DNA from 3 places in the Microbacterium sp. ZKA21 genome. Region 3 is predicted to be linked to each of the others. Evidence: predicted binding sites of a transcription regulator. Region 3 holds the regulator's gene; each other region holds the start of a gene.

Region 1 (10,184 bases), on a different contig from region 3:
GCTGACAGGACGGGGTTTCGCAGACAGCACGGCGTCTCGACGAGGGATCAGGGCGGTCACACCCCGACGCGCAGCGTCGGTAGGCCGAGCGACACCGCACCCGAGGAGCCGGACACGGCGCCCGCCTGCGCAGGGACTCCGCAGGACTCCGCCTGGGCGCGGTCCCACGCATCGCCACCCCTGGTGCGACGGATCCGCAGCGGCGCGCCGGTCGGGTCGTCGGCGAGCAGGTGGAACGGCGCGCCGTGAGTGATGGTGACGGTCACGACATCGCCGGGACGCGGAATCTCCGAGCCCTCGGTCACTTCGAAGTGCACCAGCCGGTTGTCCTCGGCGCGCCCGGTCAGACGGTGCGTCTCGGCATCCTTCTTGCCCTCGCCGACGGAAACGAGCACCTCGACCTCGCGACCGACCTGGTTCTGGTTCTCCTCCAGCGAGATGCGCTCCTGCAGTGCGAGCAAGCGGTTGTAGCGCTCCTGGACGACCTCTTTGGGGACCTGATCCGCCATGGTCGCCGCGGGCGTCCCCTCGCGGATCGAGTACTGGAACGTGAACGCGTTCGCGAATCGCGCCTGCTCGACGACCCGCATGGTGTCTTCGAAGTCCTCGTCCGTCTCGCCGGGGAAACCGACGATGATGTCGGTCGAGATGGCCGCGTTCGGAATGCGCTCGCGCACGCGGTCCAGGATGCCGAGGAACTTCTCGCTCCGGTAGGAACGACGCATCGCCTTGAGGATGCGGTCGCTGCCGGACTGCAACGGCATGTGCAGCTGGGGCATGACGGACGGTGTCTCCGCCATCGCGGCGATCACGTCATCCGTGAACGCCGCCGGGTGCGGGCTGGTGAACCGGATCCGCTCGAGTCCTTCGATCTCGCCTGCCGCCCGCAGCAGCTTGCCGAAGGCCTGACGGTCGCCGAACTCGACGCCGTAGGAATTCACGTTCTGGCCGAGCAGGGTGACCTCGATCGCGCCGTCTTCTACGAGCAGCCGGATCTCGTTCAGGATGTCGCCAGGACGGCGGTCCTTCTCCTTGCCGCGCAGGCTGGGCACGATGCAGAACGTGCAGGTGTTGTTGCAGCCGACCGAGATCGAGACCCAGCCGCTGTGCGCCGAATCCCGCTTCGTGGGCAGCGTCGACGGGAAGATCTCAAGAGACTCCAGGATCTCGAGCTCGGCATCGCCGTTGTGACGTGCGCGCTCGAGCAGACCGGGAAGCGAACCCATGTTGTGCGTGCCGAAGACGACGTCCACCCAGGGCGCCTTCTGCTGCACGACATCCTTGTCCATCTGGGCGAGGCAGCCGCCGACGGCGATCTGCATACCGTCGTGCTTGTCCTTGATCGACTTCAGGTGCCCGAGCGTGCCATAGAGCTTGCCCGCCGCATTGTCGCGCACGGCGCACGTGTTGATGATCACGACGTCGGCCTCTTCGCCCGAAGCGGCCTTGACGTAGCCGGCGCTCTCGAGCGACCCGGAGAGACGCTCCGAGTCGTGCACGTTCATCTGGCACCCGAACGTGCGCACCTCGTACGAGCGCTGTCGGCCGTCGTCGCCGGTGGCTGCAGAGGAGGGCGCGATGATCGTCGGTTCGCTGCGCGGAGTAGTCATGATCCGTCCATTCTACGAGCGATCGTGCGTCCCCGAGCTCGGCGGATTCAGTCGGAGTCGACGAAGCGCACGCCCGGCGCGGGCCCGCCGGAGCTCGCCTCCGCCAGGGCCGTCTTGGCCGCGGTCATCGCGACCGCGCCGTTGTATCCGCGTCGCGCCAGCTGGCCGACCAGGCGCCGAAGCGCCGTCTCGTGGTCGAGCCGGGCGAGGGATCGGGCCTTCGTCCGTGCGAACTCGAGGGCACGGTCCGCGTCATCATCCGGCAGTTCATCGAGTGCGGCATCGATCACGTCACGGGGAATTCCGCGCTGAGCAAGGGCACGGCTGAGCGCGATCCGCCCCTGACCCTTCCGCTCCACCCCAGAGGTCACCAGATGTCCTGCCAGGATCGCGTCGTCGAGATAGCCGCGGCGACAGAACTCGTCGATCACATGATCGATCTGCGCTGCATCGACGCGCTGCCCCTGCAGCTCGAATCCCTTCAGCACGGCGCGCGCCTCCGAGATCGAAAGCGAGCGCGCACGGAGCTTGCGCACCAGCACTTCCTCCGCTCGTGCACGGATGCCGTCCGGGTCGGCCACATCGTCGCCTTCGGGCGCAGACGTCTCATGAGGGCGCAATGCCCTGAGCTTCGGCGACCTTCGAGCCTCCGCACCGTACGCCGGGTGATGCGCACTCGGCGTACCGGCGTCCGCGTCTTCGCCGGCGGCCCAGGTCGGATGCCACGCATCGGCGCCGGTTGCGCGACCGACGACCGGTGCCGCTTCCCCGGACGATGTCGAACTCGCGGCGCGATCAGCTGCGGTGTGTGACGGAGACGGCCCGTCCTCTGCCGACGCGTGGCGACCGAAGAGCGGGATCACGGGGGCGAGGTTCTCCTCGCCCCCGTTCTCACCGGTCATCAGGCCGGACGACGCTGCGCGAGCTCGTCCGCAGCCTCCGGAGCGGCAGCGGCACCGCCGATGCCCAGCTTCTGCTTGATCTGCGTCTCGATCGTGCGCGCGATGTCGGGGTTGTTGATGAGGAACGTGCGGGCGTTCTCCTTACCCTGACCGAGCTGATCGCCGTCGTAGGTGTACCACGAGCCCGACTTCTTCACGATGCCGTGTTCCACGCCGAAGTCGATGAGGCTGCCTTCGCGCGAGATGCCGATGCCGTACAGGATGTCGAACTCCGCCTGCTTGAACGGCGGCGCCATCTTGTTCTTGACGACCTTGACGCGGGTGCGGTTACCCACGGCCTCGGTGCCGTCCTTCAGCGTCTCGATACGACGGATGTCCAGTCGTACCGAGGCGTAGAACTTCAGCGCCTTACCACCGGCCGTGGTCTCGGGAGACCCGAAGAAGACGCCGATCTTCTCGCGCAGCTGGTTGATGAAGATCATCGTGGTGTTGGTCTGGTTGAGGCCACCGGTGAGCTTGCGGAGCGCCTGCGACATCAGACGAGCCTGCAGTCCGACGTGCGAGTCGCCCATCTCGCCCTCGATCTCGGCACGCGGCACGAGAGCGGCGACCGAGTCGATCACGACGAGATCGATCGCACCGGAGCGCACGAGCATGTCCGCGATCTCGAGCGCCTGCTCACCCGTGTCGGGCTGAGACACCAGCAGCGCGTCGATGTCGACGCCGAGCTTCTTGGCGTAGTCGGGGTCGAGTGCGTGCTCGGCATCGACGAACGCGGCGATGCCTCCGGCGCGCTGGACGTTCGCGATCGCGTGCAACGTCAGTGTCGTCTTACCCGACGACTCCGGGCCGTAGATCTCGATGATGCGGCCGCGCGGCAGTCCACCGACGCCGAGGGCGACATCCAGCGCGATCGAGCCGGTGGGGATGACTTCGACCGGGGCGCGCTCGTCGCTGCCCAGCCGCATGACCGAGCCCTTTCCGAACTGGCGGTCGATCTGGGCGAGGGCCGATTCGAGGGCCTTCTCGCGGTCTGCGGGTGATGGCATGGTGTGCTCCTTCTGCTCGCGCTGCTGCCGCCTGTAGGCTGTCGCGGCCTCCCCTGGCTGGGTCGACTCTCCGACAAGGCGTATGGCTTTCGGCCATGTCCCTCACGGTATGCGGAGCCTCCGACATCGCGTCGGGAGAGATCCGCAGACTGTGGAGAAGACGGGGTCGATCACCACTTGTGCAGAACGATACGCGCATCTCGAACAGATCTTCGACGACACGCCGATCCGGCGATCGAAGATCGATACGTCAGACGACGTCGCGCTGAGCGCTCAACGTCCGCGCGGTTCCAGACGCCCGGCACCATGACGACGCTCGAGCGGCACTTCCGTCTCCGCGCACAGCGCGAGCCAGATCTCGCGGGGAGGGACGCCGGCCGCAAGCGCTTCGGAAGCTGTCCTGGAACCGATCGATCCGAGCACCAGATCGCTCATCAGCGACGCCGAACGCGCGCCGAATTCGGCCTCAACGGCACGGAGGAATTCACTTCGTCGCATCGAAACGGTGTCGCCGGGCTCAGTGCAGCGAGAGCTCGGATTCCATCGACGCGACGAGGTCGTCCGGAACGACATCCGGGAACACCTGCAGGCCCTCGAGGACCGAGATGCGATCGCCGACCTCCCGCATGATCGTCGAGATGGGTACGTCGAGCGCTTCTGCCACCGAGGCGAGAATCTCGCTCGAGGCCTCCTTCTGACCGCGCTCCACCTCGCTGAGGTAGCCGAGTGCGACGGAGGCCTTGCTGGCCACCTGACGGAGCGTGCGCCCCTTCTGAAGGCGGAAGTCCCTCAGCACATCGCCGATCTCCTGGCGTACAAGAATCATCGGAACCTCCTCTCGTTCCCCGTCGTCGAATTCGACGTCGAGCGGATCGCCAGTCTAACCCGACCGGCTGTGGAAAAAACTAGCGTTTCAAGCTGTGGTTCGGTTGTGAGCACGTCATCCTGAGCATTCAGCACATGAGTGATAACCGCGAAACGGGTCCCGCTATTCCTGCAGCATCCGAAGCGCCGCCGAGATCGCGGCATCCACTGACTGGCGGCGGATCTCCTCGCGATCGCCACCGAACCGGAACGAGACGCTCCGCACTCCAACCGGTGTCGCCACCCCGACGTGCACGGTTCCGACGGGTTGACCGTCCGGTGAGGCAGGACCGGCGATGCCCGTCGTCGCGATGCCGACGTCCGCAGGCCGGCCGTCGACCGCGACTGCCGCGCGTACGCCCTCGGCCATCTGCTCGGCCACGCGCGGATGCACGGGACCGTGCTCGTCGAGCAGTTCCGCGTCGACTCCGAGCAGCGTGTGCTTCACGGGGGTCGCGTAGGCGACCACGGCTCCGCAGAGCACGGCCGATGCACCGGGAACCGCCACGACCGCCGAGCTCACCGCTCCCCCGGTCAGCGATTCGGCGAGGCCCAGCGTCCACCCGCGATCGGTCAGCAGCGTCACCAGCGCCGCAGCGCTGGTCACGACCGTCCTCCCGTGCGAGCACCCCGAACCTGAGCGATGACGTAGTCGATTCCGCTCAGCACCGTCAGCAGAAGCGTCGCGTACATCAGCACCACTCCGATGCCCGTCCACCAGTCCATGCCGACGAAGACGTGCAGCGGAAGCAGCCACCAGCTCAGGGTCACGCCCTGCAGAGCGGTCTTCGCCTTGCCCATCCATGCCGCGGCGACGATGTGCTGCTTCGCCACGACGAAGCGGTGCACAGTGATGCCCCATTCGCGGATGAGGATGACGATGACGACCCACCACGGCCACTCGCCGAGGATCGCCAGCCCCACGAAGCCCGCCCCGGTGAGCAGCTTGTCGGCGATCGGGTCCCACAGCTTGCCGAAGTCGCTGACGATGTCGTACCGACGTGCGAGATACCCGTCGACCCAATCGGTGGAGATCGCGAAGACGAAGAGAATGCCGGCGATCCACCGCAGCACGAGATCATCGGAGCCGTAAGCGCCGCCGAGCAGCAGCAAGACGAAGAAGACGACCGCGAGCGGGATGCGGGCGATCGTGATCGCGTTCGGCAGTTGACGCGGGATGGCCATCAGTCGCGGCCCGTCAGACCCCAGGCGTCTTCATCGCCTTCGGCCTCCACCACTGGCAGGTCGCGGAACTGATCTTCGACCGGATCGTGCTCCACGGCCTGCGGAGCCGGAGCTGCCGGCGATGCAGCAGGCGCGGGCGGATCATCGCCGCGGATGTGCGCTAGCACCTCGGGCAGCTGCTCGGCCGTCACCAGGACGTCGCGTGCCTTGGAGCCCTCGGAGGGGCCGACGATCTCGCGCGACTCCAGCAGATCCATGAGGCGCCCTGCCTTGGCGAAGCCGACTCGGAGTTTGCGCTGCAGCATCGATGTGGAGCCGAACTGGGACGAGACGACGAGCTCGGCGGCGGCGAGCAGCAGCTCGAGGTCGTCTCCGATGTCCTCGTCGATCTCCTTCTTCTTGCCCTCTACGGCCTCGGCCACATCGGGGCGGTACTCCGGCCTGGCCTGCGCCGTCACGTGCTTGACGACCGCGTCGATCTCGCTCTCGTTGACCCACGCACCCTGCAGACGGAACGGCTTGGACGACCCCATCGGCGAGAACAGCGCGTCGCCCTGACCGATGAGTTTGTCGGCGCCGGGCGAGTCCAGGATGACGCGGCTGTCCGTGACGCTGGTGACGGCGAACGCGAGACGGGACGGCACGTTGGCCTTGATGAGGCCGGTGACCACGTCGACGCTCGGTCGCTGCGTCGCCAGGACCAGGTGGATGCCGGATGCGCGGGCGAGCTGCGTGATGCGGACGATCGAATCCTCGACGTCGCGCGGCGCCACCATCATGAGGTCGGCGAGCTCGTCGACCACCACGAGCAGGTACGGGTACGGCTTGAGGACACGCTCGCTGCCGACGGGCACCTCGACCTCCCCGGCACGGACCGCACGGTTGAAGTCGTCGATGTGACGGAAGCCGAACGACGCGAGGTCGTCGTACCGCATGTCCATCTCCTTCACGACCCACTGCAGCGCCTCGGCCGCCTTCTTGGGGTTCGTGATGATCGGCGTGATCAGGTGCGGTACGCCCGCATAGCTGGTCAGTTCCACCCGCTTCGGGTCGATGAGCACCATCCGCACGTCCGCCGGCTTCGCACGCATGAGCAGACTCGTGATCATCGAGTTCACGAAGCTCGACTTTCCCGAGCCCGTGGAACCCGCGACCAGAAGGTGTGGCATCTTGGCCAGGTTCGCGACGACGATGTTGCCGCCGACGTCCTTCCCGACACCGATCGTCATCGGATGCGTGCTCTTCTGCGCGGCCGGCGAACGGAGCACATCCCCGAGCGCCACCATCTCCTTGTCGGCATTCGGGATCTCGATGCCGATCGCGCTCTTGCCAGGGATCGGCGACAGGATGCGCACGTCGTTCGATGCGACGGCGTAGGCGAAGTTGTTGCTGAGCTGCAGGATCTTCTCGACCTTGACGCCGTGACCGACCTCGACCTCGTACTGCGTCACCGTCGGCCCGCGAGAGAAGCCGGTCACCTTGGCGTCGACCTTGAACTGCGTCAGCACGCTCGTGATCTGCTCGATGACGCGATCAGTGGCTTCGGAGCGGACGACGGGTGGCGGCCCCTCCGCCAGCACTGTGGCCGGTGGCAGATGGTACGGCGTCACCGGGGCCTGACGCCCGCGGTCCCCGGAGCCCTCGGTGCCGAATCCATCGAGGCCCGGCAGTTCCGGCTGCTCTCCGGTGTCGCCGGTGTCGTCCATGAGCGCTGTCGTCTGCTGCTCCGACAGCATCGAGGTCAGCGCCTCGACGTCCGTGAGCACCTCGGTCGCGGCATCCTGCGGATCGGCGACCACGACGGCCTGATCGTACGCGGGTGTCGCGCGCGTCGGCGCCGTCTGCGTCGGAAGAAGTTCGGTGAGGTCCTGGGATCCTGCGGACTGGTCGGGGTCCTCTTCGCGCCCGGTCTTGTTCCGGCGCCACCAGGGCAGCACGTCCGGATCGTCGGTCTTGTCCGCCTCGTCGACCGTCGGCTGCGCCACGGTCGCCTTCTCGGGGCGCTCGGCGTCGAACATCCAGGCGTACAGGTCGCCGAGGCGCTGACCGATGCGATTCGGCGGCGTCTTGGTGAGGATCAGGATGCTGAGCACGGCGAGCAGACTCAGCACGATGTAGGCGCCGATCGGCGTCAGATAGGACAACGGCTCGCCGATCATCCAGCCCGCCAGGCCACCGGCCTCGCTCAGCGCGGGCATCCCCTCCCGCGGCTGCGGGCGGACCAGGTCGCCCGCCGCGTTCGCATGCCCGGCCGCCACATGGCAGAACCCGGCCAGCGAGAGCACGAAGAGCCCGAACCCGATTCCGATGCGCCCGTTGTCGTGCACGGAGGACGGATGCCGGAACAGCCAGCCCGCGAGGAGGAGCAGCAGGACGGGCATCACGAACGCGACGCGGCCAACCAGCGCCCCGACGGAGTAAGCGCTGATGGTCGCCGCGACGTCGTTGCCGATGAAGAACCACTCGTTCACGGCACCCGCGACCGCGAGCAGCACGAGGAACAGGGGGAACCCGTCCCGGCGATCGTCCTTCTCGAGCGTCTCCGGTCCGAAGGCGCGGAACAGACCGCCGACGCCGTGCGCGAGCCCGGTCCATGCACGGACGACGAGAGGCGGCTTGTCGGCGTCGTCGATGTACTTCTTCGGGGCGGGGGCGGCCTTCGCTGACGACCGCGATCCCGTCTGCTGCTTCGAGCGCGCTGACGCGCTCTCGGTCGCGCGCGCGGATTTCGTGGTGCTTCTGGCCATGTGGTCTACGGTATTGCGGGGGTCAGACGTTTGCCCGCAGTGACGCGGCTTTCCGCGGGATCCCGGAGCATCGCGCTCACCCGATCCGGTGCACCATCGTCTGCCTGAGCAGCCCGTTCTCCGTCACGACGAACCCCTCGCCGCGGTAGAGCGATGCGGCGTGGTTGTCGCGTTCGACGCTGAGGCTGATGCGGCGATGGCCCTGCGCCGCCGCATGCGCGACGAGCGCGCGCAGAAGGGTCCGTCCGACGCCGCGCCCCCGCCAGATCGGGCGGACGCCGATGATGAGCTCGGGAACGCCCGTCCCGATGTATCCGAACCCGGGGTCGCTCCGCGGCAGCATCCGATACCAGGCCGCGCCGATCGGGACGCCGGAGTCCACCAGCGCGACGAATCCGGCATCCGCGGGGCGCATCCATCCCGCGATGTACCGGCGGTGCTCTGCGGACGCGACCACCTCATGTCGCGGCCGCGTGCTGCTGGCACGCCAGTTCGCCGCCTCGACGACCATGTCGGCTAGGAAGGCGGCATCCGCCTGGACGGCGGGGCGGAGCTGATGCGGGTCCGACATGACAGGAGCGTAGTGGCACCCTGTTACGTCGTGATGACGCTCAGCCGTGAATGCGGAGCCGCACGCCTCGTCACGCCTCGATGACGAGCGGGACGATCATCGGACGCCGACGCAGCTTCTGATTGACCCAGCGGCCGATCGTGCGACGGACGACCTGCGAGAGCGCGTGCGTATCGCGGACCCCGTTGCCCGACGCCTCCTTGAGCGCGGCGACGATCTTCGGAACCACGTCGTCGAACACGGCGTCGTCCTCCGCGATGCCCCGCGCGTGGATCTCAGGTCCTGTGATGATGCGGCCCGTTCCGGCATCCACCACCACGATGACCGAGACGAAGCCCTCTTCGCCGAGGATCCGGCGATCCTTCAGATCGGCATCCGTGATCTCGCCGACCGTCGAGCCGTCGACGTACACGAAGCCGAGATCGAGCTGACCGGCCACGCGCGCGTTGCCGTCCTTGAGATCGATGATGGTGCCGTTCGAGGCGATGATCGTATTCTCCTCGGGGATGCCGGTGTCCTGCGCGAGCTTCGCGTTCGCGATCAGGTGCCGGTATTCGCCGTGGACGGGCAGCACGTTCTTGGGCTTGAGGATGTTGTAGCAGTAGATCAGCTCGCCGGCGGCGGCGTGGCCGGACACGTGCACCTTGGCGTTCGCCTTGTGCACCACGTTGGCGCCCAGCCTCGTGAGGCCGTCGATCACGCGGTAGACGGCGTTCTCGTTCCCCGGGATCAGGCTCGAGGCGAGGATCACGGTGTCGCCTTCGCCCACCTCGATCGCGTGGTCCAGGTTCGCCATGCGGCTCAGCACGGCCATCGGCTCGCCCTGGGACCCCGTGGACATGAAGACGATCTGATCGTCTGGGAGATCGCGCGCCTTCTTGTAGTCGATCAGGACGCCATCCGGAACGCTCAGGTAGCCGAGCTGCTCGGCGATCGTCATGTTGCGCACCATGCTTCGGCCGAGGAAGGCGACACGGCGCCCGTTCGCGTGAGCGGCGTCGATGACCTGCTGCACCCGGTGCACGTGGCTCGAGAAGCTGGCGACGATCACGCGTCGCGGCGCCTTGGCGATGACCTGATCGAGCACTGGACCGATCGAGCGCTCCGTCGGCGTGAAGCCGGGGACGTCCGCATTCGTGGAGTCCACCAGGAAGAGATCGACGCCCTCCTCGCCCAGACGCGCGAAGGCGCGGAGATCGGTGATGCGTCCGTCCAGCGGGAGCTGATCCATCTTGAAGTCACCGGTCGCGAGCACG
Region 2 (10,184 bases), 140 kb from region 3:
CCGACGTCGGCGAGCTGGCGCTGCACCGCCTGCGCCGCTCTGGTCCAGTCGGAATAGCCGTTCGCGGTCGTGAGGGCGAACTCGAGCTGTGCACCGTCCGCACCGACCAGCCGGTCGCCCTGCAGCGCGTAGCCGGACTCGGCGAAGGCCTCCAGCGCGGCATCCCGATCCTGAGCGATCATGCCCTGATCAGGGATGCCGGGGTCCAGATACTGCTCCTGGTTGGGCAGGATGAGGCCGGTCTGGCCGGCGGGCTCCATGTAGCCCTCGGATGCCGTTTCCGCGATCTCCTCGCGGTCGAGCGCGAGGGCGATGCCGCGGCGGACGTTCACGTCGTCGAACGGCGCGACCTCGAGATTCGGAACGAGCGAGATCACCCCGCCCGGTGGGAACCACCAGGTGTTGTCCGGACTGGCCGCGCCCCAGGTCCCCTCGACATCCGAGATGAACGAGTACGCCCAGTCGTACCCGCGCGTGACCGTGTCGAGCTGCGAGTTCGTGGCCGGAAGCAGGATGTGCTCGATCTCGATCGAATCGGCCTGCCAGTATTCCGGGTTCTTGTCCATCGAGTACTGCTGATCGTTGTAGTTGCCCAGCACGAAAGGACCGGTGCCCACCGGCTCCTCGTTGCGCCATGTGCCCGGGTCGGCGACGTCCGACCAGAGGTGCTCGGGGACGATCATGGTCTGACCGATGATCGACAGCGACGGAGCATCCTCGCTCTTCAGATGGAAGACGATGTCATCCCCGTCGACCTCGACGCTCTCCAGGTGCTGCCAGGCGCCCTTGATGTCGAGCGAGGGGTTCTCCTTCAGCAGGTCGAAGGTGAAGGCGACGTCTTCAGGTGTCAGGCTCTCGCCGTCGCTCCAATCGACGTCGTCGCGGATCGTCATGACGATCGTGCGGGCGTCCGGCTGGGACCATTCGGCGGCCAGCCACGGGATGCGCTCGCCGTCGAGCGGGTTGATGAGGATGAGCGGTTCGTAGATCCACCGTGCCGCCGTGCGCGTGTTGGTGAGATACGGGTTGAAGTTCCGTGTGAAGAACGGGTTGCCGTGGTCGGCGTTGATCAGCATCGTGTCATCGCCGATCGACGGATCGGGCTGGGACGTGATCTGGATGCTGCAACCGCTGAGAGCGATCGCCGCCGCTGTCAGACCGATCGCCGCGGCCCTCCGCCAGCGCTGGAACCTGCGCATCTTCGCCACCTGGGAACCTCATGTCGTCTCTGTCATGACGGGCCCTCTGTCGGGGCACCCGTGCGGATCGCATCCGCTTCCCCGATTGTAAGCGCATACATTTCTGGTCCGCAACCCCCCGACGCCGACCGGGCTCGGTCTCGACGCAGACGTCAGGAGCGGCGCCGCGAGCTCTCGCGCAGGGTGATCGCGAGCGGAAGACGAACGAACATCGGGTCGGCATCCGGCTGCTCCAGCCGACGTGCGAGCACCTGCACGGACGCGCGCCCGAGGTCGATCATCGGCTGCCGGACGGTCGTGAGCCGCGGGTCCGAGAGCGCGGCGGCGTCGATGCCGTCGAACCCGGTCACGAGCAGGTCCTCCGGCACGCGCACACCCGCGGATCGCAGGGTGTCGAGAGCACCGAGAGCCATCTGATCGTTCGCCGACATCAGCGCGGGAGGAAGGCTCCCCGTGAGCAGTTCCCCCGCCGCGCGACGTCCGGATGCTCGGGTGAAGTCGCCGCGCAGGACGGTCACGTCATCGATCGGTATGCCGGCCCCGGTGATGGCCGAAGCGAATCCCTGCCATCGCTGCATGCCGTCGGGCGAGTCGGCCGGCCCCGTCAGGAATGCCGGAGGACGCCCACCGGTCTGCGCCAGCACGAGGCGGGTGAGCTCCGCCATCGCCTCGGCGTTGTTGACCGTGACGTGGTCATAGCGATCGCCACGAGGAGGACCCGCGAGAACGACGACCGGGATCCGCCGGGCGAGCCGGGCGAGAACGTCATCCGGCACACTGCTGGCGAGCACCACCAGACCGTCGACGCGCCCCGCCATGTCCCGCACCGTCGCGCGCTGCGGGTCGTCCCTGCCGACGCCGATCATGAGCACGAAGCCCTGCTTCCAGGCTTCCAGCTCCGCACCACGCAGCACCTCGTCGAGGAACAGGTTCGTCGGATGCTCATCCGGCTGGCCGTCCTGATCGTCGAGCACGGTGAACGGCCGCGCTTTCGAGGTGCCCGACGCGAGAACGTCGAGGGCGGGCGCTTCCTCCGCCGCATCGAAGCCGGGGAAATACAGCCCCAGGACTCCCGTGCGCCGCTCCGCGAGTCCGCGGGCGCTGCCGCTGGGGACATATCCGAGCGCCGCGACGGCATCCAGGACGCGGTCGCGCGTGACCGGCCGCACGGCATCCGGCGTGCGCAGCACTCGCGAGACGGTCGCGATCGACACGCCCGCACGGTCGGCGACGTCGTAGACCGTCGCTGCCTTCGTCACCATGAGATCCCTTCGCCCGGGCTGTCCCCCAGGGTACCGAGGTCGCGCTCGACCGGATTACGGCGCGTCAGGCGCGCCGCGCCATGAGAGCACCGTGCGGGCGACCGCTGACCTCGCCGGGTGCCCGCTCGCGGCGTTCGGAGCGGACGACGGCGAACCCGGCATCCTGCAGCAGGATGCCGAGCGACTCAGCATCCCAGAAGTACGCGGTCGTGATCGCGTGCCCGAACGGCTCGTGAGGGATGCCGTCGAAGTATCCGATCAGCAGCGAGCCGCCCGGCGCGAGCACGCGGGCGAGCTCCGCCAGGATCTCGGGAAGCTCCGCGGGCGGCACGTGGATCATTGCGTACCAGGCGAGGATGCCGTCGAACACCGCATCCTCGAAGGGAACGTCCCGCAGGTTCGCCTGTTCGAAGCGCAGATCGGGGTACCGCGACCGCGCAGTCGTGACGAACTGCGCCGAAAGATCGACGCCGACCGCATCGCGGCCGCCGTCGTGGAGGAGCTGCGTCCAGTGCCCCGGACCGCACCCGGCGTCCAGCAGTCGCCCCGGCGTCGCGTCGCGCCATGCTTCGATGCAGCGTCGGTCTGCGGCATCCATCTGCTCGATCGAACCGAGCAGCGCGGTGTACTCGGCGGCGCGGGCGTCGTAGGCTTCGGCGATCGAGGCGTCGGTCATCGCACCAGCCTATGAGCGGCGGCACGCCCACGACTCTCGCAGATCGACATGGATCTCGTACGTATGCGACCGATTCCTGCGAGCTGCGTGCGCTTCTGCGAGATCAGCGCTGCCGCGACGCCAGCGCCTGCTGGTACAGGTCCCGAGAGCTCAGGCCAGTGACTGCGGCAACCTCGGCACAGGCATCCTTCAAGCGCATGCCGGACGCGACGAGCGCCTGCACCTGCGCTGAGGCGTCCTCCGCGGAGATCTCGACCGGCGACGCACCTTCCACGACGACGACGATCTCGCCCTTGACTCCCTGCTCGGCCCAGTCGACGAGTTCGGATGCCGTCCCCCGCCTCACCTCTTCATACAGTTTCGTCAGTTCACGGCAGACCGCGATGCGCCGGTCCGATCCGAAGGCCGCGCCCATGTCGGCGAGCGACGCCGCGAGGCGCGACGGCGACTCGAAGAAGACCATGGTGCGCGGTTCGGCGGCGAGCGCGACCATCGTCGAGCGCCGCTCCCCCGGCTTGCGCGGCAGGAATCCCTCGAACGTGAACCGGTCGGTCGGCAGTCCCGAGATCGCCAACGCCATGAGCACCGCGCTCGGACCGGGGATCGCCGTCACGGTCACGCCGGCGTCGACCGCCGCGGCGACGACGCCGTAGCCGGGATCGCTGACCGCCGGCATCCCGGCGTCACTGACGAGCACGACGTCCTGGTCGGCGGCGAGGGCGACGAGTTCTGCCGCCTTGTGCTTCTCGTTGTGGTCGTGCAGCGCGATCAGCCGCGGGCGGTTCGCGATCTGCAGCGCCCGCAGGAGCCGCTGCGTGGTGCGGGTGTCCTCGGCGGCGACCACCTCGGCATTCTCGAGCACCTCGATCAGGCGCCGCGATGCGTCGCCGAGATTGCCGATCGGGGTGGCGGCCAGGATGATCACACGTTCAGCTTAGGCGGCACGATCTAGGCTTGAGCCGTGACCGCCCCTGTGCCCCTGCTGCCGCCCCCGGCCCAGCGATCGACGCTGTGGGGGCGCTTCGGCACCCGGTTCCTCGAGGACCCGGAGTGGATCAGGCTCCTGCGCTGGTTCGTCCCGCTCATCATCACCGCGCTCGCGGCGGTGCTGCGGCTGGTGAACCTCGACCGACCGCACACGCTGGCGTTCGACGAGACGTACTACGTCAAGGATGCCTGGGCGCTGTGGGCTCAGGGATATGAAGGCGTCTGGGGCGACGGCGCGAACGAGCAGCTGCCGTCCGGGGACGCGAGCGCACTCGGCGACGAGGGCAGCTTCATCGTGCATCCCCCGCTGGGCAAGTGGATCATCGCTCTCGGCATGGCGCTGTTCGGTCCTGGGTCGAGCGGGGGCTGGCGCCTGACGACGGCGATCCTGGGCACCGCAACGGTACTCGTCGTGTATCTGATCGCGCTCGCGATGACCCGTTCGATCCCGGTCGCGGCGATCGCGAGCGGGATGCTGGCGATCGATGGCCTGAGCATCGTGATGAGCCGGATCGCGTTGCTCGACGGCATCCTCACCTTCTTCATCATGCTGGGCTTCCTGTTCGTGATCCTGGATCGGCGGCGCACGATCCCCGACCTGGAGCGGCGGGATGCCGAGGCGCCCGACCCGCTCTGGGGCCGCATCCTCTGGCGGCGCCCGTGGATCGTCGCGGCCGGCCTCGCGCTGGGTGCCGCGACGGCCGTCAAGTGGTCCGGACTGTACGCGCTCGCCGGTCTCGGCATCTACCTCGTCGTCACGGATGCTCTCGCCCGCCGTCGCGCCGGGATTGTGTTCTGGCCGACGGATGCCGCGGTGCGCCAGGGCCCGGTGACGTTCCTGCTGCTCGTACCACCGGCACTGCTCGTGTATCTGGTGTCGTGGACCGGTTGGTTGGTGACGAGCGCGGGATACGACCGCTCCAGCGACCCGAATCCCCTGACGGCCCTGTGGAACTACCACCAGGCGATGTACGGGTTCCACGTCGGCCTCGCCACCGGCCATCCGTACGCGAGCCCGGCCTGGCAGTGGCCGCTGCTGCTGCGGCCGACGGCGGTCTGGGTGGACAGCTCCGACCAGTCCTGCTGGGGAACCGACCATTGCATCGCCGTGATCACCGCCCTGCCGAATCCGCTGATCTGGTACGCCGGCGTCGCCGCTGCCGTGTACCTGATGTACCGGTTCGTGCGCGGTCTGATCGAGCGGAAAGCGATGCCGTGGCAGTACGGGATCCCACTGGTCGGCCTCACCGTCACCTATGTGCCGTGGCTGCTGACGCCGGGGCGGACGATCTTCCAGTTCTACACCGTGGCGATGATGCCGTTCCTCGTGATCGCGCTCGCGCTCGCGCTGCGGGATCTCGCCGGACGCCGACGTGAACCGCTGCATCGGCGACAGGCCGGCGAGCGGACTGTCATGGTGTTCCTCGTGCTCGCGGTGCTCGCGTCGGTGTTCTTCTACCCGCTCTGGGCCGGGATCAACGTGCCGTACGGATTCTGGCTCGTGCACAACTGGCTGCCGGGGTGGGTGTAGCGATGCGATCCGGTCCGAGCGGGTTCGCGTACACCGTGCGCGGCGCAGAGGTCGTGATCACGCACCATGGTGCGCGCGCCGGTCTCCTTCGGGGTGCGAAGGCTGCCGCCTTCCTCGATGCCGTGGAGAGTGCCGACCCGCAAATGCTCATGGCCAAGGCGACGGGCAACTACCGACACGGCAACGAACGCACAGCCAAGCAGCACCCGCGCAACGCGGGCTGATCGCGCCCGTCAGGCCGGCGTGCGCTTTCGTCGTCGCGGAGGAATGGCGAGGTGGGGCGAACGGGCGCGATGCCAGCTCTGATGGGGATCCCACCAGGCAGGGCCGCGGACTTCGGGAACGCCTCGGTTCATCCGGATGACCCACTCGGTCAGATGCAGAGTGCGGTGATGCCACCAACACAGCAGCACGCCGTTGTCGGTATGGGTGGGCCCTCCGTCGGCCCATTCCTGCACGTGGTGGATTTCACACCAGTCAGCCGGGACGGTGCACCCGGGGATCACGCACCCGCCATCGCGGACGGTGATCGCCCGACGCTGCAGTGCGTTGAAGATGCGGTTGCTGGTCCCGATCGAGACGATCCGTCCGTGATCGTCGAACAGCACACGCTGGATCCCGCCCGCGCATCCGGTCTGCGCCGCTGAGGACACCGGAATCGGATCTCCGGTGCTCAGGATGGTGGCCCACCCCGCACCCCGGGTCAGATCTTCGGCGGTCGCGGTCACGACCAGCGTCGGCGCCGCGCCGCCGACCTGCGGAAACCCGCCCGACGCGGCCGCGGCCGCCAGGATCATCGCCAGTGCGTCGTGCAGGCGCTGCGGCCGGGTACGTCCATCTACCAGCGTGGGATCCTCGGGCGCGTGGTCGAACGAGAGATCATCATCGCCGGACGGCTCGAATCGGACTCCGGCGTCTCGGCCCACTTCAGTGTCGGGCGCGTCCCCCGCCGCCGTCGGGTCGGTCGGCCCGTCGTTGCGAGGGTTGAGGATGCTGTCCATCAACAGCTTCAGTTGTCCGGCGGCTTCGGGCAGCAACGCACCCCGGACCGGATGCACTCCGTTCTTCAACGCACCGATCGTCAGGAACCGCCCCCGCGCGTCCTCTTCTGCAGATGGCTCCGCCCCGTCCGGGTCGAGATACGCCACGATGACCTGCGCGTACACGCCCAGCTCTTCAGGTGAGGCCGATGGGCGCTGCGCGCCGTCCACTTCGACCTCCGTGGCCTCGAAGTCGGGGTCGTCGAGCTCTCGGCCGGATGCGAGTGCCGCGAGATGGATATCCGCCCGTCGACGATCGTCGTCGCTGATCCGCTTGGCCGCCTTTTCCAACGGCCCGGTGGCGGCCAGCACCCCCGCCAATGACAACTCTCCCGCGAGCATCGCCCGCCGCAGGGCGGGGAACCGCGCCGGCTGGAACTCACCATCGGTGATGCGGCGATAGCGCGCATTCAGTCCTGCCGCCTTCACGACCCGGCTTGCACCATGGCGATCCGTGCCGAGAAGCACCTGCACCAGATCGAGCGGCTTCGCGCATCCGTACCGCGTGGTGAGTCGTTCCTCACGGAGTCCCTCGGATCGACCGCGCACCTGCACTGCCGCCTCGACGACGACCGCGTCCAGTCTCCGCTGAATCCGGCCTGCCACAGCCAGCAGACGCACCACGTCGTCATCGGACAGGTCCGGAATCTGCTCGCCGGTGAACGCATCGTCCAGCACGGAGGCGACGCGGGCCTCCGTTTCCTCCAGACGAGCGACGATGCTGTTCATACCCATCATTCAACCTGGGGGCACCGACATTCGAACGCATGTTCTCATGAAACCTTCAATCTCAGGTTGAACCCAGTTTCAGAGTGAACGGCAGGGGCGGTCACGGGCTGTGTCGTGACCCCGTTTCGACTCACTCCACTCGCTCAGCGAACGAGAGGCGGGGTCAGCGCACCTGCGGGATCGCGGAAGGATCCGACGTCGGCAGCCGGCACACGAACGCCCGGCAGTCGTAGGCGACATCTTCTTCCGCGGCCTTGCCCGCGAACAGCTCGAACCCGGCATCCTCGAACGCCTGCGCCTGCGCCGGGGTGACCACGGCGATCACGTCGGCATCCACTCGGCGCGCAGCGGCGGCCAACGCAGACGTCGGATCCGACGTCACAACCACCAATTGACGCGGCGACTCGGCGAGCCCGGCCGCGACCCGCAGCAGGCTGCCGCGCCCGAACGGATGCCGAAGAGCCGCCTCCCCCTGATCCCGCACCCGCGCTTCGGCCGCCGCGCGGTACCGCTCGCCCGCTCCGAGGCGCCATGCCGCCAGCGCCGCCTGCGCGACGGCCGAGACGCCGGACGGCAGGTCTCCATCGGTCTGGTCCGGAGCTGCCGCGATGCCCTGCGCGGTCAGCACCGGGTCGATGTCCGCACCCTCTGTCAGGATGCCGTCGAGGAGCGACAGCGCCGTCACCGCCCACGTGGCATCGCCGGTCGCCACTGCCAGCGAGAGGAGTCCGTCCGCCAGCAGCCCGAGATCAGCGGCCGTGGCCACGGCGCGCGATGCCGAGCCTTCCAGCGACAGGCGCACGAGTCGACCGTCGTCACCACGGTTCGTCACCAGCACGAAAGACGCTGCGCCGACCGCGGCATCCACCCACGCCTGTTCCCCCAGCGCCGCGCCCGCACGCGCGAGCGCACCGATCGCCAGGCCGTTCCAGCCCGTGATGACCTTGCCGTCGACCGCCGGCGGCTCGAGCTCGGCGCGCTCCCCACGGCCGCGCAGGTAGTAGCCGCCCTCGCTGCGCTCGCCGTCGATCCACGATTCCGAATCCTGTGCCGCACCGAACCCTCCGCCGTCGCGGCGGAGCGTGTCGAGCAGGAACGATGAGACTCCGCGCGCGGTCTCCTCATCGCCCGCGCGCACGGCGACGTCCAGCAACTGGGCGTTGTCGGTCAGCATCCGCTCGTAGTGCGGAACCGACCAATCCCGCTGGGTCGCATACCGGAAGAACCCGCCGTCGGCATCGCGCAGGGCGGAAGCAGCCATCGCCTCCAGCGCGCGCGAAGCGGATGCCGCGGCATCCGACGCCTCGGCCTGCACGACCGGGGACTGCAGGTAGACCAGCGTCGTCGCGACCGGGAACTTGGGCGCCCCGCCGAACCCGCCGTACGCACGATCCTCCTGCGCGGCGATCGACCGTGCCGCCTCGGCCAGGTCCTGTGCCGTCGGGAGGTCGCTCGGCACCGAGGCGGATGCTTCGGCGAGCGCGTGCGCGACGGCATCCGCCGACTCCACCACTCTGTCGTGCCGCACCGTCCAGGCCTCCTGCACGGCGGCGAGCACGTCACGGTACGCCGGCAGTTGGCCCCGCGCCTGCGGCGGCCAGTAGGTCCCGGCGTAGAACGTGTGCCCGTCGCCCGTCGCGAACACCGTCAGCGGCCAGCCCAGATTCTGGGTGAAGGCGGATGCCGCGGCCATGTACGCCCCGTCGACGTCCGGATGCTCCTCGCGATCGACCTTGACGTTCACGAAGTCGCGGTTCATCGTGGCCGCGATCTCCGGATCCGAGAAGGATTCCCTGGCCATGACATGGCACCAGTGGCACGTGGAGTATCCGATCGAGATCAGCAGCGGCACCCCGCGGCGGCGGGCCTCCTCGAACGCCTCCGTCCCCCACGGGTACCAGTCGACGGGGTTCTCGGCGTGCGCGCGCAGGTACGGGCTCAATGTGTCGGCGAGCCGGTTCGTCATGATGCCACGGTACGCCGCTGCGGGAAGTCGCGCCCGGCGCACAGCCTCAGCGGTTCGAAACCTCTCCGTGTCGGCGAGAGCTCTCGGTATCCGCGGGATTGCGACGGCGGGCTTCGCAGACACGACGGGTCTCGGGGACAGGTCGTGCCCGATCGCGGCGCGCGTCAGCCGGCGAGCACCTCGACCGACCGCGTCGCGGCATAGCCGACCAGCGGCAGAGCCCGGTCGGCGGCGAGCGCGATGCGGTTCTGCAGGATCTCCGAGGTGATCGTGTACCGATCGAAGTCGGTGTCGCTCGCGTAAACGCCGATCGGCAGCGTGAGCGACTGGAAGAACGCGAACAGCGGTCGCAGCTGATGCTCGATGATGAGAGCGTGCCGCTCGCCGCCGCCCGTCGCGGCGAGCAGCACGGGTTTGCCGACCAGGTCGTACTGGCCGATGAAATCGAAGAGGTGCTTGAACAGCCCCGTGAAGGATGCCCGGTACACCGGGCTTCCGACGATGAGCAGATCGGCCTGCTCGATGGCGACCAGTTGCGCCTCCACATCGGGGGACAGATCGTCGCGGCGCAGTGCGCCGGCGAGCGCCGGGCCGATCGCCGTGAGTTCGATGATCGTGACTTCGGCTGGTGCGCGCTCGGCGACGGCATCCGCGATCGCACGGACGAGGGCGGTCGTCTTGCTGGGCTCGTGGAGCGAACCGGAAACGGCCACGATGCGGTAGGGAGCTGTCATGTCTGAGGACGGTACTCGCGATGACGCCCCGTGGCGCACCAGGCGACACGGGGCGTCATG
Region 3 (10,184 bases):
AACGCAAACGCCTTGCTCATGGTCCGCGAGATCGCCAGACGCGGGCGACCCTCCAGAAGCGTCAGCGCTGACGGTTCATCGCGAGGGGCGAACTCCTGATAGGCCTCGTCGACGACGACGATGCCACGGGATGCTTCGTACACCGCCTCGACGACATCGAGGCCGAGCGGTGTGCCGGTCGGATTGTTCGGCGAGCACAGCAGGACGATGTCCGGTTCGACGGCCGCCACCTGTGCGGCGGCGTCGTCCGGCGTCACCGTGTAGTCCGGCTCGCGCTTGCCTGCGATCCATGTGGATCCGGTGCCCTGCGTGATGAGCGGATACATCGAGTACGTCGGGGCGAAACCGAAGGCGGTGCGCCCCGGTCCGCCGAAGGCCTGCGCAATGTGCTGCAGGACCTCGTTCGATCCGTTGCCCGCCCAGATCCGATCCGCCGACAGCCCGTGGCCCAGGTAGTCCGCGAAGCTCTCGCGCAACGTCGTGAACTCGCGATCCGGGTAGCGGTTCACGTCGCGAAGAGCGACCGCGATGTCGTCGAGGATGTCACTGGCGACGGCATCCGGAATCGGGTGCGTGTTCTCGTTGACGTTCAGCGCGACCGGAAGCGGCGCCTGCGGAGCGCCGTACGGGGTGAGGCCGCGCAGATCATCGCGGAGAGGAAGGTCATCGAGGGAGGTCACCCGCCCCATGCTACCGAGACGGCTCCACCGCCCGAGGCCGATATGACGAAGCGTCTCAACCCGCGTAGGCCGCCGGGATCGCCAGTTCTTCACCGATCATCAGCGTGCCGCCTTCGAGCAGGTTCAGCTTCTGCAGGCCGTCGACCACGTCACGCGGATCGGCACCGGGCGCGATCTCCTCCGCGATCGACCAGAGAGTGTCGCCGGGCATGACGGTGACCGTCTCGAACGACGAGGTCACTTCCTCACCACCGGCGTAGGCGGATCCGCCGCTGAGCGCCGCGAAGGCGAGACCGACCGCCAGGGGAAGCGCGGCGAGGGCGAGCAGGACGCGGCGACCCCGTGCCGTCAGACGCAGCCGGGTGACTGCCGCGGACGGACGGATGGACGGTGCGGTGACGCTGATGCTGCTCATGATCGCTGCTCCTCGTACTTCCTCTCCCGATCGGGAGACTTTGGCGTAGCGTTCGCATTCCCCACTCGGCCGGGAGTGGGGGATGCGAAGCTACGTACCGAATGTATCTTCGATTTCGAATGACTGTCAAGTCTTTTTCGAAACCGGATCGTCGAATCCTCCGACACGCTCGAACAGATCTTCCCCGCACGCGGAATCTCGGATACGGTTTCGCTAACGACACCTCACCACGGGCCTCCGACATCGATGCCGGACACCCGATCGGTCAACGAAGGAGCAGCCATGAGCGACGCATCAGCCCCCGGCACCGAGGCACCGCGCACTCGTCGACGCAAGAGCCTGAGCGCCAAGCAGATGGCGATCCTCGAAGTCATCCAGACGTCGATCGCGCGGCACGGCTATCCGCCGAGCATGCGCGAGATCGGCGACGCCGTCGGACTGAAGTCGCTCTCGAGCGTCACGCATCAGCTGGGCCAGCTCGAGCTCAGCGGCTACCTGCGCCGTGACCCGGGCAAGACGCGCGCCATGGAGGTGCTGATCGATCTGCCGGGCAGCGGCACCGAGAACCCGGCGGACACGGCTCCCCCCGTCGGCGACGCAGCGCTCGTGCCCCTCGTCGGGCAGATCGCGGCCGGCGTGCCGATCACTGCAGAGCAGCAGGTCGAGGAGATCTTCCCCCTGCCGCGCCAGCTCGTGGGCAAGGGCGAGCTGTTCATGCTCAAGGTCAACGGCGAGTCGATGATCGATGCCGCCATCTGCGACGGCGACTGGGTCGTGGTGCGCACGCAGAACACGGCGGAGAACGGTGAGATCGTCGCCGCCATGCTCGATGACGAGGCCACGGTCAAGACCTTCCGACGCCGTGACGGCCACACCTGGCTGCTCCCGCGGAACTCCGCGTTCGAGCCGATCCCTGGCGACGACGCGACCGTGCTGGGCAAGGTCGTCGCGGTGCTGCGCGCGGTCTGATCCCCTTCGACAGCAGAGCGGCCTCTCCCGATCGGGAGAGGCCGCTCTGCTGTCCTGGTGCGATCAGATCGCCACTGACACGTCCTCGCGGACGCGGCGGGTGGCCTCGACGATGTTGCGCAGCGACTCGGTCGTCTCGTCGTACCCGCGGGTCTTCAGACCGCAGTCCGGGTTGACCCACAGCTGACGGTTCGGGATCTCGGCCGCCGCACGGCGCAGCAGCGCCTCGATCTCGTCCGTGGAGGGAACGCGCGGCGAGTGGATGTCGTAGACACCCGGCCCGATGCCGTGGTCGAAACCGGAATCGACGATGTCGTCCACGACGTCCATCCGGCTGCGTGCCGCCTCGATCGACGTGACGTCGGCATCCAGCGCCCGGATCGCGTCGATCACGACGCCGAACTCCGAGTAGCAGAGGTGGGTGTGGATCTGGGTCGCCGCGACCGCTCCGCCGGTGGCGAGGCGGAACGAGTCCACCGACCACTTCAGGTACGCGGCCTGGTCCGCCTGCTTGAGCGGCAGCAGCTCGCGCAGCGCGGGCTCGTCGACCTGGATGATCTCGATGCCGGCCTTCTCGAGATCGGTGATCTCCTCGCGCAGCGCGAGGGCGACCTGGTTGGCCGTCTCGCCGAGCGGCTGGTCGTCGCGCACGAACGACCAGGCGAGGATCGTGACGGGTCCCGTGAGCATGCCCTTCATGTGCTTGGCCGTGCGGGACTGGGCGTAGGTCGACCAGTCCACCGTGATCGGCGCGGGACGGGACACATCGCCCCACAGGATCGACGGGCGGGTGGCGCGCGATCCGTACGACTGCACCCAGCCGTTCTCCGTGACCGCGAATCCGTCCAGGTTCTCGGCGAAGTACTGCACCATGTCGTTGCGCTCGGGCTCGCCGTGCACGAGGACGTCGAGGCCGAGGTCCTCCTGCAACGCCACGACGCTGTCGATCTCCGCACGCAGGAACTCCTGGTACTCCGCCTCGGTGATCTCGCCGCGCGTGAAGCGCGCACGCGCACGGCGGATGTCACCGGTCTGCGGGAACGAACCGATAGTCGTCAGCGGGAGCGCGGGGAGGCCGAGGGCCTCTTCCTGCGCCGCCTCGCGCTCCGCGTAGGAGACGCGCGAGAAGTCGGCATCCGACAGGGTGCGGGCGCGCACGCCGCCGTCGCGGACTCCTGGTGCCGACAGGCGGTCCGCCAGAGCCGCGGATGCCGCGTCCAGCTCGTCCTGGATCGCCGCGCGTCCTTCGGCGAGACCGCGGGCCAGCGTGACCACCTGCGCGACCTTCTGGTCGGCGAAGGCGAGCCAGGAGACCAGACGACCGTCGAGCTGGTACTCGTCCGTGACGTCATGCGGCACATGCAGCAGCGAGGTCGAGGTCGAGGCCGCGATCCCTGCCGCACCGAGCGCCTTCAGCGCTTCGAGCCGGTCGAACGCCGCTGCGAGGTCGCCGCGCCAGATGTTGTGGCCGTCGATCACACCGCCGACGAGCACCTTGTCCGCAAGCCCTGCGGCGGCCGCGGGAACGGAGCCGCGGACCAGGTCGACGGCGATCGCCTCGACCGGTGCGGCGGACAGCACGGGGAAGGCGGCATCCAGCGACGCGTAGGGAGCAGCGACGAGGATCGCGGGACGCTCGGATGCCCCGCCGAGCACGGCGAGCGCGCGCTCCGCGGCAGCGGTGAGCTGCGCGGTCGACGCCGGCAGCGACTCGCTGACCAGGGCGGGCTCGTCGATCTGTACCCAGGCGGCACCGGCGGCCCGCAGACGCGCGAGCAGGTCGACGTAGACCGGGAGCACGTCCTCGAGGCGGGACAGCGGGTCGAAGCCCTCCGGCGCGTCATCCGAGGCCTTGGCCAGGGCGAGGAGCGTGACCGGCCCGACGATGGCAGGACGCGTCACGAATCCGGCAGCGGCGGCCTCGACGACCTCGCGGACGAGGCGGTCGCTGGAGAGCGAGAACGACGTCTCCGGACCGATCTCGGGCACGAGGTAGTGGTAGTTGGAGTCGAACCATTTGGTCATCTCCAGCGGCGCGCGGTCGCCTTCGCCGCGGGCGACGGTGAAGTACGCCGGGAGTCCGATGGTGCCGTCCGCGTCGCGCAGGTTCTCGAAACGCGCAGGGATCGCACCGACGGTGACCGCGGCATCCAGAACCTGGTCGTAGTACGAGAACGACTCGGGGATCGCGGAATCCGTGCGGCCCAGACCCAGCGATGCGAGGCGCTCGCGGGTCGCGGCGCGCAGCTCGGCGCTGGTCGCCTCGAGCTGCTGCTCGTCGATCCGCCCGGCCCAGAACGCCTCGACGGCCTTCTTCAGTTCGCGGCGGCGCCCGATGCGGGGGTAGCCGAGGATGGTGCCCTCGGGAAATGCAGTCATGGTCGGTCCTTTCAGGAGGGGTCTAGTGGTGAAGAGCGGGGAGGATGTCGGCCGACTCGAGGACGTTCAGGACCGTCTCGTGCTGGTTGAACGCATACAGGTGCACACCGGGTGCGCCGCCCGCGACGACCTCGCGGGCGAGCCGCGCGGCCCAGTCCACGCCGATCGCCCTGCGTCCCTCGACCGTCGGCTCGACCTCGAGGGCGACCTGGAGCTCGCCGGGGATCTCCTCGCCGGTGAGCTCGAGGACTCTGGTCAGGCGCGTGGGCGAGGTGATCGGCATGATCCCCGGGAGGATCGGAATCGTGACGCCGGCGCGGCGCGCGCGCTCGACGAACGCCAGGTAGTCGTCCGGGTGGAAGAACAGCTGCGTGATGGCGAAGGTCGCACCAGCCGCCTGCTTGGCCAGCAGCGCCTCGACATCCTGCGTGCGGTGCGCCGAGCGCGGATGCCCCTTCGGGAACGCCGCCACGGCGATGCTCACCTTCCGGCGCGGTCCGACGCGCGCGGCGCCGGGGATGCCCGGAACGGGCGACTCCTCGTACGGAGCGCGCTCCGCCTGCACCCGATCGATCAGCTGCACGAGCTGCGCGGCGCTCTCGAGGTCGCCGAGGAACGGCTCGTCCTGACCGGTCGGCGGATCGCCGCGGAGAGCGAGGAAGCTGCGGATGCCGGCATCCAGGAACTCGCGGATGAGCTGATTGGCACCGGCGTACGTGTTGCCGACGCAGGTGAGGTGGGCGAGCGGCTCGACGTCGGTGTGCGCTCGGATGTACCGGAGCACTTCGAGCGAGCGCCCTCCCGTCGATCCGCCGGCACCGTACGTCACCGACAGAAATGCGGGGCCTGCGGCCGCCAGGCGGAGCACGGTCTCATGCAGTGCGTCCGCGCTGGACGGCGTGCGCGGCGGGTACAGCTCGAAGGAGAACGGCACGCGCGAGGCACCGACGGGGGTGGAGTCCTCGGAGGTCATGTTTCTCTCCTGCTGACAGTGCGGACACGGGGCGGCCGCGAAGAACCTGCGCTTCGCGGGCGGATGCCGGGCTCGGCTGTCGCTCCACGCTCCAGGGCGAACGGGGCGTTTCCATGAAGGTAAGGCACCGGGCGCACCGCGCGCACCTGTGTGACGCCATGTGTCGTGTGGCGTGCGTCTCGTAGGCTCGGAGCATGCCCCAGCCGTTCGGTTCCTGGCCATCGCCGTTCCACGCCGCCGATATCGCGGCATCCGCTCCCCGCATCGACGGCGCCCGCTTCGTCGGAGACGAGATCTGGTGGGGCGAGTCCGTGCCGTCGGAAGGCGGGCGCGTGACCGTGCGCAGTTCGACGGGGGCCGAGGTGCTCCCGGCACCATGGAGCGCGCGTTCGCGCGTGCACGAGTACGGCGGCGGATCCTGGACGGCGGATGCCGACGGCATCCTGTACTTCGTCGAGGCCCGCGGCCAGCAGGTGCACCGGCTGGTGCCGGGCGGAGCGCCGCAGCCGCTGACCGCACCTGGGCCGGCCCACGGCGGTCTGCGCCTCCAGCACGGCCGACTGCTCGCCGTCCGCGAGGACCTGACGGCCGACCCGCACCAGCGCGCGATCGTGGAGATCCCGACCGACGGCTCGGCCGCGGACGATCCGTCCGCCGTGCGCGTGCACGCGCAGGGCCCCGGCTTCTTCGCCCACCCCGCGCTCTCCCCCGACGGCACGCGGATCGCCTGGGTCCAGTGGCAGGGCGATCGGATGCCGTGGGAGAGCGCCCAGGTGGGCATTGCGCGGGTCGGCGGCGAGGCCGCTGTGATGCCGACTCGCGCGGCGCTGCAGCCGGAATGGGCCGATGACGGCGAGCTGCTGTACGCGGACATCCCCGACGACCGCTGGACGCTGCATCGCGTGGAAACGACCGGCGTTACGCCGTCCACCGGCATCGCGATCACCCCGGCCGATGCGGACACCGGATACGGACTGTGGGTGCTCGGCAACCGCTGGTATCAGCCCGTGGCCGACGGGCGCATCGTCGCCGTGCGCACGAACGGACGCGACGAGGTCGTCGTGATCGATCAGGACGGCCGGCTCCGCGTGCTCGAAGTCCCCGGCGACGGTCACGTGAGCATCGACGACGTCCAGGGGTCGCGCGTGCTCCTGACGGGAACGGGATCGACGGTCTCCCCCGGGCTGTGGTCCGTCGACATCGACTCGGGCGCCGCCGCAGCGATCGTCGGAGGCCACCCGGTGGATGCCGCGTGGATGCCGCCGGCGCAGCCGATCATCGTGGACGGCGCTCATGGTCCGGTGCACGCCTTCGCGTACGCACCGGCGCACCCCGAAGCCGTTGCGCCGGATGACGAGTTGCCGCCGTACATCGTGTTCGTGCACGGTGGGCCCACCGCCCATGTCACCGGCGCCGCGTCCGCGGGGATCGCCTACTACACGAGCCGGGGCATCGGCGTACTGGATGTCAACTACGGGGGCTCGACCGGCTACGGACGCGCCTATCGGGAGCGCCTGGACCGCAATTGGGGCGTGGTCGATGTCGATGACGTTCTGGCCGCTGCGCGCGGGCTGGCGGAGGCAGGCCTGGCGGACCCCGCGCGCATCGCGATCCGCGGCAGTTCGGCCGGCGGCTGGACCGTGCTCGCAGCCCTCGTCCGCGGCCGTGTCTTCGGCGCCGGGATCAGCCGGTACGGGGTCACCGACCTGCGCGCCCTCGCCGCAGACACGCACGACTTCGAGAAGGAGTACCTGAACGGACTCGTCGGCCCCTTGCCCGAAGCGGAGGCCCTGTACGTCGAGCGGTCACCGCTGACGAACGCGGACCGCATCGAGGTCCCTGTCCTGCTGCTGCAGGGGGCGGACGACCCCGTCGTGCCGCCGTCGCAGTCCGAGGCCATCCGGGATGCCCTCGCCGCGCGCGGCATCGACCACGAGTTCGTGGTGTACCCGGACGAGAGCCATGGGTTCCGCAGCGCGGAGACGATCATCGATGCGCTCGAGCGCGAACTGGGCTTCCTCGGCCGCGTGTTCGGATTCCGCCCCGAACGGTGACCGCTACTCGCCGACGCGGTTGCGCAGGCGCATCGCGCGCTCCGCCTCGCGGGTGTCCTGACGTTCGCGCAGCGTCTGGCGCTTGTCGAACTCGCGCTTGCCCTTGGCCAGTGCGATCTCGACCTTGGCCCTGCCGTCGGAGAAGTACAGCTTGAGCGGAATCAGGGTGTAGCCGCCGGCGGAGACGGCATGCTGCAGCTTGTCGATCTCGTCGCGGTGCAGCAGCAGCTTTCGGACGCGCTTGGAGGCGTGATTGGTCCAGTGCCCCTGCGAGTACTCCGGGATGTGCACCGAATCGAGGAACGCCTCGCCTGCCTTGATGAACGCGTAGCCGTCGCTGAGATTGGCGCGCCCCTGGCGCAACGACTTCACCTCGGTGCCGGTGAGCACGAGTCCCGCCTCGTACGACTTCTCGATGTTGTAGTCGTGACGTGCGCGACGATTGGTCGCGACGACCTTCTCCCCGCGTTCCCTGGGCATACTGCACTCCTGTGTCCGCGCCGTGCGGGCGCACGACAGCCTGTCAGCTTATCAGGTGCGCAACCAGCGACGGATCGCGAAGCCGGCCGACAGCGCCGCCAGCACGACGCCGATCACGATGAGAATCGGCACCACGAGTGCGGCGTCCTGCATCGAGACCCAGGTCGTGATCGACGGCACCCGCCCTCGGAGATAGCCGTCGACGCCGAAGTGCATCCCGGCGAGCACTGCCGCGCTGGCGAGCACGGAACCGAGGAAGGCCGCGAACACGCCCTCGAGGACGAACGGCGTCTGGATCACCCTGTTCGATGCGCCGACCAGGCGCATGATGCCGATCTCCTTGCGCCGGGCATAGGCCGACAATCGGATGGTTGTGGCGATCAGCAGCACCGCGGCGATCAGCATGAGGGCGGCGATGCCGACGGCGATGTACGTGGCCACGGTCAGGGCGGAGAAGAGCGGATCCAGATACTTCAACTGATCGACCACCTCCTCGACGCCCTGCACACCGGTGAACGACTCGGCGATCACGCGGGACTGGGCAGGGTCCTTCAGCGTCACCCAGAAGCTCTGCTGCATCTGATCCTCGGTGAGCACGCCCGCCTGCTCCTCGCCGACCAGTTCGACGAGATTCGCGTACGCCTCGGCCTTGTCCTCGAAACGCACGCTGCCGATGAGCGGCGACAGCGCATCGCCGTCGAGTTCGGTCTGCACGGCATCCAGCTGCTCCTGCGTCGCCTCGCCGTCCAGACACGTCTCGGTCTCGGAGACCGGCGAGCACATGTAGACCGCGACCTGTGCGCGTTCGGACCAGTAGGCCCGCATCGTGGAGATCTGCTCCTGCATCAGGATGGCGGCGCCGACGAACGTGAGGGAGACGAACGTCACCAGCACGACGGAGATGACCATGGATGCGTTGCGCCGAAGCCCCACCAGGGCCTCGGTCAGGATGAGTCCGATCCTCATGTCGTCGGCCCCACTTCGTCGTCGTCCTTGTCTGTGAGTCCGAGACGATCGGCCACCCCCACCTCGGCGATGTCGACCTCGGGGAGGGCGATCGGATGCGTCAGGGACGGTGCCTGTTCCGGCACCGCGGCTGCGGCGTCAGCCGCGGTCGGTGCGGATGCCGGGGCCGTCGTGACCGGTCCGGTCGCCGCTCGGTTCTTCACGTCCCGCATGCGCGCGAGCGTCTCGGCGTCCAGCGGCGGGATGGAGGCCGTCTCGCGCTGCACCTCCTGCACGGCGGTGAGCGCCGCGGCGGCTGCCGCACCGCGCTCCTGCGCGGGAGCGAGCAGAGGAATGGCCGAGGTGTCGCCGTATCCGCCGTGCACCTCGTCGCGGACCATCTCACCGTCGCGGAGCTCGATCACGCGGCGCTGCATCTGGTCGACGAAAGCGGCCTCGTGCGTCGCCATCAGCACGGTGGTGCCGCCCGCGTTGATGCGTGCCAGCAGCTGCATGATGCCGACCGAGGTCGCGGGGTCCAGGTTTCCGGTCGGCTCATCGGCCAGCAGGATCTGCGGTCGGTTTACGATCGCGCGCGCGATCGCGACGCGCTGCTGCTCTCCGCCGGACAGTTCGTGCGGCATCCGCTTCTGCTTGCCGTCCAGCCCGACGAGTGCGAGCGCCTCTGGCACGGCCTGCTGGATGAAGCCGCGCGAGGAGCCGGTGACCTGCAGCGTGAACGCGACGTTCTGATAGACGGTCTTCGACGGCAGCAGTCGGAAGTCCTGGAACACGGAGCCGATGTGGCGGCGGAAGTACGGCACCTTGCGGTTGGCGAGCGAGCGGAGGTCGCGACCGAGCACAGCGACGCGCCCCGTGGAGGGGACCTCCTCGCGCAGGATGAGCTGCAGGCAGGTCGATTTCCCGGAGCCCGAAGCACCGACGAGGAAGACGAACTCCCCGCGTTGGACTTCGAAGTCGACTCCTGACAGGGCGGGGCGCTTGGTGCCCCGATAGCGTTTGGTGACGTTCTCGAACCGAATCATGGCGCTACGAGCCTAAGCGCGGGCACGGCGCTGCCCGCGAGCGACACTCCTCTGCGCCGCGCGGGACTGCACCCCGCGGATGTCGCACAGGACTGATTAGATGAAGGGGGACACCGGAGGGGTCGTCCTGCGCCCGTGCCGCGCACAGCAACGGCGCGAGAACTCGAGGACATCATGAGCACGCCTGCCGGTTGGTATGACGACGGATCGGGCCGCCAGCGCTGGTGGGACGGCACGCAGTGG

Evidence for each region. The regulator LexA, encoded in region 3, represses DNA repair genes until DNA is damaged. The targets are predictions, from matches to a motif close to TCGAACANNTGTTCGA.
Region 1: a site for LexA is predicted at 3,762-3,777, ahead of recA (recombinase RecA). Genes of this name have one in related genera too.
Region 2: a site for LexA is predicted at 7,455-7,470, ahead of M2317_RS10395 (DUF222 domain-containing protein). Genes of this name have one in related genera too.

Annotation. Positions count from the first base shown of each region.
Region 1 is NZ_JBNPVV010000001.1:231,568-241,751, forward strand. It holds gene miaB (tRNA (N6-isopentenyl adenosine(37)-C2)-methylthiotransferase MiaB) at 57-1,610, opposite strand; gene M2317_RS01250 (regulatory protein RecX) at 1,658-2,512, opposite strand; gene recA (recombinase RecA) at 2,512-3,561, opposite strand; gene M2317_RS01260 (DUF3046 domain-containing protein) at 3,835-4,059, opposite strand; gene M2317_RS01265 (helix-turn-helix domain-containing protein) at 4,079-4,387, opposite strand; gene M2317_RS01270 (CinA family protein) at 4,550-5,032, opposite strand; gene pgsA (CDP-diacylglycerol--glycerol-3-phosphate 3-phosphatidyltransferase) at 5,029-5,610, opposite strand; gene M2317_RS01280 (DNA translocase FtsK) at 5,610-8,357, opposite strand; gene M2317_RS01285 (N-acetyltransferase family protein) at 8,434-8,928, opposite strand; gene M2317_RS01290 (ribonuclease J) at 8,999-10,184, opposite strand, start outside.
Region 2 is NZ_JBNPVV010000004.1:180,445-190,628, reverse strand. It holds gene M2317_RS10425 (ABC transporter substrate-binding protein) at 1-1,199, opposite strand, end outside; gene M2317_RS10420 (LacI family DNA-binding transcriptional regulator) at 1,352-2,461, opposite strand; gene M2317_RS10415 (class I SAM-dependent methyltransferase) at 2,526-3,137, opposite strand; gene rsmI (16S rRNA (cytidine(1402)-2'-O)-methyltransferase) at 3,241-4,062, opposite strand; gene M2317_RS10405 (dolichyl-phosphate-mannose--protein mannosyltransferase) at 4,099-5,655, shown strand; gene M2317_RS10400 (hypothetical protein) at 5,658-5,879, shown strand; gene M2317_RS10395 (DUF222 domain-containing protein) at 5,889-7,424, opposite strand; gene M2317_RS10390 (thioredoxin domain-containing protein) at 7,588-9,390, opposite strand; gene msuE (FMN reductase) at 9,555-10,124, opposite strand.
Region 3 is NZ_JBNPVV010000004.1:319,172-329,355, reverse strand. It holds gene M2317_RS11110 (histidinol-phosphate transaminase) at 1-689, opposite strand, end outside; gene M2317_RS11105 (LysM peptidoglycan-binding domain-containing protein) at 736-1,095, opposite strand; gene lexA (transcriptional repressor LexA) at 1,378-2,064, shown strand; gene metE (5-methyltetrahydropteroyltriglutamate--homocysteine S-methyltransferase) at 2,128-4,443, opposite strand; gene M2317_RS11090 (methylenetetrahydrofolate reductase) at 4,466-5,416, opposite strand; gene M2317_RS11085 (prolyl oligopeptidase family serine peptidase) at 5,611-7,470, shown strand; gene smpB (SsrA-binding protein SmpB) at 7,474-7,950, opposite strand; gene ftsX (permease-like cell division protein FtsX) at 8,002-8,916, opposite strand; gene ftsE (cell division ATP-binding protein FtsE) at 8,913-9,941, opposite strand; gene M2317_RS11065 (DUF2510 domain-containing protein) at 10,077-10,184, shown strand, end outside.